DNA from 3 places in the Longispora urticae genome. Region 2 is predicted to be linked to each of the others. Evidence: riboswitches for the same ligand, from Rfam matches in the RefSeq annotation. Region 2 holds a riboswitch; each other region holds the start of a gene.
What was found. A riboswitch is a leader RNA that binds a small molecule or an ion and turns the genes downstream of it on or off. The one in region 2 is predicted to bind cyclic di-AMP.
Positions count from the first base shown of each region.

Region 1: linked by a shared signal. The riboswitch ahead of PT931_RS28985 (coiled-coil domain-containing protein) and the one ahead of PT931_RS05470 (C40 family peptidase) in region 2 are both predicted to bind cyclic di-AMP.
Region 3: linked by a shared signal. The riboswitch ahead of PT931_RS03905 (C40 family peptidase) and the one ahead of PT931_RS05470 (C40 family peptidase) in region 2 are both predicted to bind cyclic di-AMP.

Region 1 is NZ_JAQZSH010000041.1:281,946-285,211, forward strand. It holds gene PT931_RS28975 (ArsB/NhaD family transporter) at 1-514, shown strand, start outside; gene PT931_RS28980 (universal stress protein) at 511-990, shown strand; cyclic di-AMP (ydaO/yuaA leader) riboswitch at 1,203-1,351, shown strand; gene PT931_RS28985 (coiled-coil domain-containing protein) at 1,417-2,355, shown strand; gene PT931_RS28990 (hypothetical protein) at 2,455-2,811, opposite strand; gene PT931_RS28995 (serine hydrolase domain-containing protein) at 2,859-3,266, opposite strand, start outside.
Region 2 is NZ_JAQZSH010000011.1:102,940-106,205, forward strand. It holds gene PT931_RS05465 (aldo/keto reductase) at 1-195, shown strand, start outside; gene PT931_RS05470 (C40 family peptidase) at 260-1,234, opposite strand; cyclic di-AMP (ydaO/yuaA leader) riboswitch at 1,249-1,393, opposite strand; gene PT931_RS05475 (threonine ammonia-lyase) at 1,546-2,481, shown strand; gene PT931_RS05480 (S9 family peptidase) at 2,525-3,266, opposite strand, start outside.
Region 3 is NZ_JAQZSH010000008.1:32,928-36,193, forward strand. It holds gene PT931_RS03895 (metal-dependent hydrolase) at 1-235, shown strand, start outside; gene PT931_RS03900 (alpha/beta hydrolase) at 243-1,187, shown strand; cyclic di-AMP (ydaO/yuaA leader) riboswitch at 1,341-1,472, shown strand; gene PT931_RS03905 (C40 family peptidase) at 1,514-2,470, shown strand; gene PT931_RS03910 (C40 family peptidase) at 2,655-3,266, shown strand, end outside.

The DNA.
Region 1 (3,266 bases), on a different contig from region 2:
GACCGCCGCCGGGGGAGCGGCCCTGCTGGCCCTGCCCGAGCTGCGCCGGACCCCGCGCCGACTGGGCCGGATCCTCGCCGAGACCAACCCGGCGTTCTGCGGGTTCGTGCTGGCCCTGGGCGTGGTGGTGCTCGCGGTCCGCCGGCATGGCCTGGGCGCGCTGCTCGACGGCCTGGTCCCCGGGCGCGGCGACCTGCTGGGCCTGCTGGCGGTGGCGGCCCTCGCGGCGGTGCTGGCGAACCTGGTCAACAACCTGCCCGCCACCCTGGTCCTGGTGCCCGCCGTCGCGCACTCGCCCGGCCTGGTGCTCGCGGTCCTGATCGGCGTGAACGTCGGCCCGAACCTCACGTACGTCGGTTCGCTGGCCACCCTGCTGTGGCGGCGGATCCTGCACGCGCACGACGCCCGGCCCACGGTGGCGGAGTTCCTCCGGCTCGGCGCGCTGACCGTACCGGCGTGTCTGGCCTCGGGGGTGGTCGCCCTGTGGCTGGGGCTGCGACTGTGGGGGGTATGAGGATTCTCGTCTGGCTCACCGAGGGCACGTGGCCGGCCTGCGTCGACGCGGCGGCCGACCTGGCGCCGCCGGGAGCGGACATCACACTCCTGCACGTCACGGACCCCGGCGTGGCCGAGAGCCTGCACGGCGCGTTCCTGGGCCGGCTGGGCCGGGGCGGGCACGGTACCGATCCCGGGGACACGGTCGAGGCGGCGGTCCGGGCGGCCGAACGCACCCTGCTGAACGCGGCCGTGGCCCGGCTGGGCCGCCCGGCGCACATCGCCGCCACCTCCGGCCGGGCCGAGCGGCTGGTGGTCGAGGCGTGCGAGGCGGCGGACCTGCTGGTCCTGGCCCGGGACGGCGACCACTCCCGGCCCGGCCCGGGCAGCCTGGGGCCGGCTACCCGGTTCGTGGTGGACCACGCGCCGTGCCGGGTGCTGCTGCTGTGGCCGGACGCGGCGACCTCCCCGAGACTGCTCCCGCCGGCCGGGTAGCCCCGCCGACCGGTCCGGCGGCGGCCGCGCCCGCGCCGGCCGGGCCGCACGGCGGAACCGTCCCGCCGGGTACCCCTCTGCTCGAATTGTCGCTCTGCGTGACGACGATCTCTCCACAGTGTGTGATTGAACGCGTGGTAGTTGCCGAGAGTCACGCTCTGTCCTAGCATCGGCGTGCAGACGACCGGACCCTCGCCGCCGACGGGTGGCACCGGGAGTCACCGCCGAGTCGCACTCGCGAGCCGGGGACCCAAGGTACGTGGGGTGAATCCGCCCGGCTCCTCTGTGGAGGGCCGGCCGGTAGGGCGCTCTTCCCGCCCGAATCCGTCAGCTGACCTGGTAGGCGGGTACGGGAGAAGGGTTCTGTCTGTCTTGTCCGTCTTAGCACGTCGTGCCGCCCTGACAGTCGTCGCCGTCGCCGCCACCATGCTGGTCGCGATCACCCCGGCCCAGGCCGAGCCCGAGGGGGGTACGAAGCCGCTGCGCGACGCGCTCCGGGCCGCCTCCCAGGGGTACCAGGACGCGCGCACCGCGATCGCCAACGCCAAGAAGCGCGAGGGCGAACTGTCCGAGGAGATCCTCGCCTCCCAGGCCAAGGTGGCCGACCTGAGCGCGGCGGTGGGCCGGCTGGCCGCGGCGCAGTACCGGGGCGGCTCGTCGGCCCAGTTGCAGGCGCTGCTGTCCAGCGGGTCACCGGAGAGCTTCCTGGACACGGCGGCGACGGTGCGCTACCTGTCCGAGCGCGACGGGGCCCAGGTCACCGCGCTCAAGGCCGCCCAGGCCACCCTCGCTCGGCAGCGCAAGGACCTCGACGCGGCGATCCTCGAACAGGAGAACCAGCTCAAGGAGCTGCGCAAACGCCAGGACGAGGCGCTCAAGGCGCTGCGCTCGGCCGGCGGCGGCGACCCGACCCTCGGCTTCGGCGACCTGCCGGCCAACGCGACCCCCGCGCCGCGCAACCCCGACGGCAGCTTCCCGTCCGAGGGCTGCTCCGTGAAGGACCCGACCACCAGCGGCTGCCTGTCGCCGCGCACCCTGCACGCGTACAACGAGACGAAGAAGGCGAACTTCGACCACTACGTGTCCTGCTACCGCTCGGCCGAGGACGGCGGGGAGCACCCGCGCGGCAAGGCCTGCGACTGGTCCTCGGCAGCGAAGGGCTTCGGCGGGATGGCGGTCGGCGCGGAGAAGGACTACGGCAACAAGCTCGCCGCCTGGTACATCGCCAACGCGGACCGGCTCGGGGTGCTCTACGTCATCTGGTTCCGGCAGATCTGGATGCCGGGCACGGGCTGGCGCTCGTACTTCGGCAGCGGGGACCCGTCGTCGGAACACACGAACCACGTGCACCTGTCGATGCGCTGACGGGTGCCGGGCTTCCGGCCGGTCCGGCGCTCACGGGACCGGGCGTGCGGCCGGCTCCGCGCCGGCCGGCGGGCACCGGGTGGTGCCCGCCGCCGGGCGTCAGCCGCAGTTGGCGGTGATCGTCCTCACCACGTTCGTGGTGTCGTTGATGCTGCGGTAGGTGTTCGTGGCCGTGCCGACACACATGTAGGTGGTGGTCTCCCAGTAGCTCGACACGGTGGTCCAGGTGCCGGTGCCGGGGTTCAGTCGTTGAAGCGAGACGTAGATCTGGCGCTCCGGTTGCCCGTCGTAGCAGATCATCCAGGCCTCCGCGCCGATCGCGGTCCCGCCGTCGGTGAGGAAGTACGCGACCCTGCACGGCGGGGCGGCCTGGGCTGGTGCGGTGACGGCGAGGCTCACGCCGGTGGCGGCGAGCGTGAACGTGGCGGCCAGGGCCGTCCTGAGCAGTCGTGACATGAGCGCTTCTCCTTCGGGAGGCGGAGAGGCGACCGTAACAGTCTACTTTAGACAGTGTCTATAGATGTCGATGGCTGCCCCGCCGGGCTCCACGGGGCCAGCGTCGCGTGGATGTCCTGGCCGGGGGCCGCGTCCTGCGTGATCACCACCGAGTCCGGCGTCGGGAACCGGACCGTCACGTTCAGGCCGCCCGCCCGCCAGGCCCCGTCCCCGACGGGCCGCAGCACCACCGGCGCCTGCCCCGGCGCGGTCAACGCGAGGTCGGCGGCGTCGCCGGTCACGAGGAACTCGCCGTCGTCACCCGTGAACCGGCCGGCGACCGGCGGGCCGCCCACCGGGGCCGGGCGGGTCGGCCAGCCGAGCCCCTTCGCGAGGGCGGGCAGCAGCGCCTCGGTGATCAGCGCGTGCCCGTAGTCGCCGTTGGTCATGACGACCGCGCCCCGGCCGCCGTCGAG
Region 2 (3,266 bases):
GACCGGCACGGCGCCCGGCCCGGTCAGGTGGCGCTCGCGTGGACCCTGGCGCAGGGGGAGCACGTGGTGCCGATCCCGGGCACCAAGCGGATCTCCTACCTGGAGGAGAACGCGGCGGCGGCGGACCTCGTCCTCACCGCCGAGGACCTCGCGGATCTCGACACGCTGCCGACCCCCGAGGGCACCCGCTACTAGCTAGTCCCCGGACACACGAACGGCCCGTCCTCCTCGTGGAGGGCGGGCCGTTCGCAGGGGGGTGTCAGCGCGCGTACTTGGGGCGGGCGTAGGCGGTCGGGGTGTCCCCGCCCATGTCCACGCCCTCGACCTTGACGTTCTGACCGGGCTGCGGGGCGTGCACGACCAGGTTGTTGCCGATGTACAGGGCCACGTGCCGGTCGCCGCCGTAGAAGATCAGGTCACCGGGCTGGAGCTGCGACCGGGTGATCGGGGTCGACGCGTCGCGCTGCCAGCCGGTGTAGTGCCCCATGGACACGCCACCCGCGGCCCACGCGGCCATTGTCAGGCCGGAGCAGTCGTAGGCGTCCGGACCGCCGGCGGCCCACACGTACGGCTTGCCGATCTGGGCCATCGCGAAGGTCACCGCCTTGCCGGGCGGGCCGGGGATGAACGGCGGCACGTAGTCGATCCGGGTGCCGTTCCGACTCGCCCGGTCCTTGTACGCCGCGGTCCGCTGGGCCTGCAGGGCGTCCATCTCGCCGGTGATCGAGACCTTCTTGGCGGAGAGCTCGGACTCCATCTTCTGCTGCGAGTCGAGCAGGGTCTGGATCTTCTTCTTCTCGGCGTCGAGGGGTGCCTTGAGTCTGTTCAGCTCGTCGATCTGCTTCTGCTCCGACGCGCTGATGGCGTCGAGGAGGGTCAGCTGTTCGAGCATCGAGTCCGCCGAGCCGCCCCCGAGGAGGGCGTTGGCGGTGCTGGCCTTGCCGCCCTTGTACGCGGCGGCGGACATCAGGCCGATCTGCGCGTACGCGACGTCGACCTTGTCCTGGAGGGGCTTGACCTTGAGGGAGGCGGCCTCGACCTCGGCCTTGGTGGTCTTCAGCGTCGCGGCAGTCTTGTTGTACTGCTCGATCGTGCCTTCCAGCGCACTCCACTTGGAATCCAACTGGCGCTCGATCTCGTCGACATCGTCGGCGTGCGCGCTGCCCGCGAAGGACATCACGACGGAGGCGGTGACGGCGACGACGGCTAAATAGGCTCCGCGGACGGATTTCACCTGGGCTGCTGACTCCTTCTTCCCTCAGCCGCCTACCGGGTTAGCTGACGGGTTCGGGCGGGAAGATCGCCCTACCGCCACTACGAACAGTGACGGATTCACCCCAACTAGCTCTGTGGGTCCCCGATTCGCCACAGGGCGACTCGGCGGCATTCGACCGGTGCTCCCCCCGTCGGGTCGCTGTACCCGGACGAACGGTCCCAAGGCTAGACGCTGGACTGGGGGGTAACAAGTTATCTGCTTGTGCCACTTCGTGCGGTAGCTACCCAACTACCTAACGATGAATTCCGCGTGTGGTTACCTTGACGACTATGAGGCTCGTGACCTTGGGTGACATCCAGAAAGCCGCCACAACCATTGCGGGTACCGCGCTGCGGACCCAGCTCGTGCCGTGCGCGTGGGCCGACGCCGACCGGCCACTCTGGCTGAAGCCGGAGAACCTGCAGCCCATCGGCGCTTTCAAGATCCGTGGCGCGCGCAACGCGATCCGCCCGGACATGCCCGGAGTCATCGCGTACTCGTCGGGCAACCACGGCCAGGCGGTCGCGTACGTGGCCCGGCAACTGGGCATGCCCGCCATCATCGTCGTCCCCGACACCACCCCCGAGGTGAAGATCGCGGGCATGCAGAACCTCGGCGCGGATGTGATCGTCGTCTCACCCGGCGAGCGGGAGGCCCGGGCCCTCGAACTGGTCGCGAAGCACGGCTACCCGCTCATCCCGCCGTTCGACCACGTCGACATCATCGCCGGACAGGGCACCGTCGGGCTGGAGATCGCCGAGGACCTGCCGGACGTGGAGGTCGTGCTCGTACCCGTCAGCGGGGGTGGCCTGCTCTCCGGGGTCGGCACCGCCATCCGCGCGCTCGCCCCGAACGCGAAGGTGATCGGCGTCGAACCCGCGCTGGCCGCCGACGCCCGGGAGAGCCTCGCCGCCGGCCGGGTCGTGTCCTGGCCGCTGGAACAGACCGAGAAGACCATCGCCGACGGTCTGCGCAGCCCGCGGCTGTCCGAGCTGACGTTCGCGCACATCCGCGAGGTGGCCGACGCGATCGTCACCGTCACCGAGGAGGAGATCGGCGCGGCCGTGGGCGTGCTCGCCCGGTCCTCGCGGCTGGTGGCGGAGCCGAGCGGGGCGGTGTCCACGGCGGCGTACCTCTACCACCGGGAGGAGCTGCCGCTCGGGCGGACCGTCGCGATCATCTCCGGCGGGAACATCAACCCGGCGCTGCTGGCGGCTCTGGTCTGACCAGCCCGGCGCCGGCCCCGACGTGGGCCGGCGCCGGGTCTGCCTAGCCCGCCAGCCCCACCACGTCCAACAGCCACGCGTTCACGTACGACTCCTCTTTCCACACGTCGTACCGGCCCGACGGGCCCATGTGCCCCGCGCCCATCTCCGTCTTGAGCAGCACCGGACCGCCCCGCCCGACGACCCGCAACCGGGCGACCCACTTCGCGGCCTCGTGCACGCCGACCCGGGGATCGTTCAGCCCGGCCATCACGAGCAGCGCCGGGTACTCCTGCGCGGTGACGTTCTCGTACGGGGAGTAGGACTTCATGTACGCGTACACCTCGGGGTCGGCCAGCGGGTTGCCCCACTCGTCCCACTCGACGACGGTGAGCGGCATCGTCGGGTCGAGGATCGTGTTCAGCGCGTCCACGAACGGCACCTGCGCGACGATCCCGCCGAACGCCTCCGGCGCGATGTTGGCGATCGCGCCCATCAGCAGGCCGCCGGCCGACGCGCCCCGGGCGACGGTGCGCTCCGGGCTGGTCCAGCCGGCCGCCGCCAGGTGCCGCGCGCAGGCCACGAAGTCGGTGAAGGTGTTCTTCTTGTGCAGCAGCTTGCCGTCGTCGTACCAGTGCCGGCCCATCTCGCCGCCGCCGCGGACGTGCGCGATGGCGAACGTGACGCCCCGGTCCACCAGGGACAGCCGGGCGATGGAGAACCACGGGTCGATGCTGGTCTCGTAGCTGCCGTAGCCGTACAGCGACAGGGGGGCCGAGCCGTCCCGGGGCGTACCCTTCAAGGTC
Region 3 (3,266 bases), on a different contig from region 2:
GTTCGGCGGCGTCATCCACACCCTCGGCGACATGATCACCCGGGCGGGCTGCCCCGTCCTGTGGCCCCTGCCGCTGGCCGGCCGGGTGTGGCGCGAGATCGGCGTACCGAACTTCATGGCCGTCCAGGTGAACGGCGGGTTCGAACGCGGTGTCCTCCGCCCGTTTTTTGTGATCGTGGCCGGACTCGCCGGAATTCTTCTGGCGGTGCCCGACATCCTCGACCACCTGCGATGATGTGCCCATGTGGGTCAAGGACATCCTGGGCGACGCCTACGAGGCGCGCACCCTGCCGCTGCCGGACGACGAGAAGGGCGAGCTGGTCGCCACGCTCGTCCGCCGTCGGGCCGGCCAGTCCACCCGGGCGGTGCTCTACGTCCACGGGTACAACGACTACTTCTTCCAGACCCACCTGGCCGACTTCTTCGTCAGCCTCGGCTACACCTTCTACGCGATCGACCTGAGGCGCAGCGGCCGCAGCCTGCGCCCCGGCCAGACGCCGTCCATGGTGGACAGCGTCGCGGAGTACTTCGTCGAGCTCGACGAGGCGGCCCGGATCATCCGCGAGGAGGACGGCCACGACATCCTGGTCGTCAACGCGCACTCCACGGGCGGCCTGACCACCTCGATGTGGGCGCACAAGCTCCAGGGCACCGGCACCATCACGGCGCTCACCCTGAACAGCCCGTTCTTCGACCTCAACGCGAACTGGTTCCTCCGCCGGGTCGCGCCGGTCGTCCTCGCGCCGGTGGGCCGCCGCCAGCCGATGCGCTCGCTCCCGGCGGGCCTGAGCAGCGTGTACGGCGACAGCGTGCACGTCGACCGCAAGGGCGCCTGGAACTTCGACACCGCGTGGAAGCCGATCGAGGGCATCCCGACCCGGCTCGGCTGGCTGGTGGCGATCACGCACGCCCAGCGCCGGCTGCGCAGGGGCCTCAACATCGACGTCCCGGTCCTGGTGACCGCGTCCACCGCGTCGTACAAGCGTCCCGAGTGGAGCGACGACGCCACCCGGATGGACTCGGTTCTCGACGTCGCGCACATCGCGGAGTACTCCCGCGCGCTCGGCCCCGACGTGACATTCATCGAGGTTCCTGACGGCCTGCACGACCTCGCCCTGTCGGCGGAGGAGGCCCGCCAGTTCTACCTCGACACCCTGCAGGAGTGGCTGAACGCGCACGTAGGGTAATCGGGCGGAGCCTAGACCCTCCTCTGAGCTGCGGTGCGACCGGGTGGGGCTCACGTCTGGCCCGTCACTCAGGGTTGCTATGCCTCAGATCCCAGGTAGCGTCAGTCAACGTCCGGGAGTCAGCCACCCATTGATGGGGAGCGCCGGACGGGCCGCCGAGTCATCGTGACCGGTGAGCCGGGGAACCATCGCGGAGGTGCGACTCCTCCGCCGGGGTGAATCCGCGCAGTGCGCGGTAGGGCGCAATTTCTTCCCGTCCGAACCCGTCAGCTAACCCGGTAGGCGGTGTGCTGCCCGTGTAGGCAGACGAGGGAAGAGAGTCCTCCTTGGCACCATGTTCCGTGCCGGGGCTGCTGCGCGCCGCGCTCACTGTTGTGGGCGTCTCCGTGCTGGCCGTCTCGGGTCCGATGACCGCCGCTCAGGCCGATCCCGGTACTGACACTCAGGGCAAAATCGATCAGAACGCCCGCGAGGTCACCCAGATCTCCGGTGAGTACGACAAGGTGCGCGCGACGCTGGCCAGTACCCGGCTCGTCGCCGACACCGTCGCCGCGAAGTTGGCCCCCCTCGCCGACAAGGTCGCCGCGACCGCCAACCCGCTCGGCATCGCCGCCCGGCCCACGACCTCCCTGTTCGACCAGGTCGGAGCCGCCGCCGTGGCCACCCGTCCCGCGCCGGACAGCGTCGGGGACCTCACCAGCGCCCGGGGCGAGCTCGACGCCGAGAAGGCCCGCCTGGACGGCCTGATCGCCGAGCAGACGAAGCAGGAGACCACCCTGGCGGCGAAGAAGGCCGCCCTGGTGGCCGCCAACGCCGCGCTCGTCCAGGAGCGCGACGAGGCGAAGGCCGCCGCCGAACGGGCCAGCCGGTCCGCCGAGCGGTCCACCAGCCCGTCGAACACCTCCAACACCCCGCCGCCGAACGTTTCGGGCAAGGCGGGCGTGGCGGTGCAGTTCGCGTACGCGCAGCTCGGCAAGGCGTACGTCTACGGCGCGGCCGGCCCGGACACGTACGACTGCTCCGGCCTGACCATGCGCGCCTGGGGCGCGGCCGGCGTCGGCATCGGCGGGCACCAGACGAACGCGCAGTGGGCCGCCACCACCCGGATCGGCCGGGGCGACCTGCAGCCGGGCGACCTGGTGTTCTTCTACGGCCTGGGCCACGTGGGCATCTACGTGGGCAACAACCAGGTGATCCACGCGCCCCAGCCGGGCGAGTCGGTGAAGATCTCGAACGTCGACTCCATGGGCGGGTACGACGGCGCGGGCCGGGTCCGCGGTTAGTAGTTCCGGCTTTCCCGGGTAGACCCATTTGTGTGCCCGGTTTCTCGACCACCGAGAAAACAGCTCATCACCTCGCGTGATGGGCTGTTTTCTTTGTGTAGTAGGCATTTCCCGAAGGTGGCACGCATCTCACAAGGCGGGTAACGTGGGCGCGGCTTGTTGCCTATGAAAGGGTCGTGCTGCGTTGACCACCGTCAGCCGGAAACCCCTCCGCGTACTGGCCATCGGCTGCCTCCTCGCCGTCGCCGCAACCCTCGGCGCCTCACCCGCCCAGGCCGAGCCCACCCCCGCCGAGCTCGCCGCCCAGATCGACAAGGCGTCCGAGGAGCTCGAGAAGGTCATCGAGTCCTTCAACAAGGTGACCGAGCAGCTCAAGGTCACCCGCGAGGCCGTCGACAAGCTGAACATCCAGCTCAAGCCGGCCCAGGACAAAGTGGACGCCGCGCGGGGCCGGATCGGCGCCGTCGCCGCCGCCGCCTACAAGGGCCAGAGCGTGTCCTCGATGAGCGCCCTGCTCAGCTCGCAGAACCCGTCGAGCCTGATGGAACAGCTCACCATCCTCGACCAGTTCGCGTACGGGCAGCAGCAGGAGATCGCCGCCTACAACGAGGCCAAGTCCGCCTACGACGGCGAGAAGACCAAGCTCGACGCCGCCCTCAACCAGCAGACCGCCCAGGAGAAGGAACTCTCCGGGCAGAAGGCGAAGATCGAGGAGGAGCTGAAGAAGCTCCAGGAGCAGCGCAAGAAGGCCGGCATCGGCCCGGGCGGCACCGTCGGCCTCCCGGCCCCGCACCTG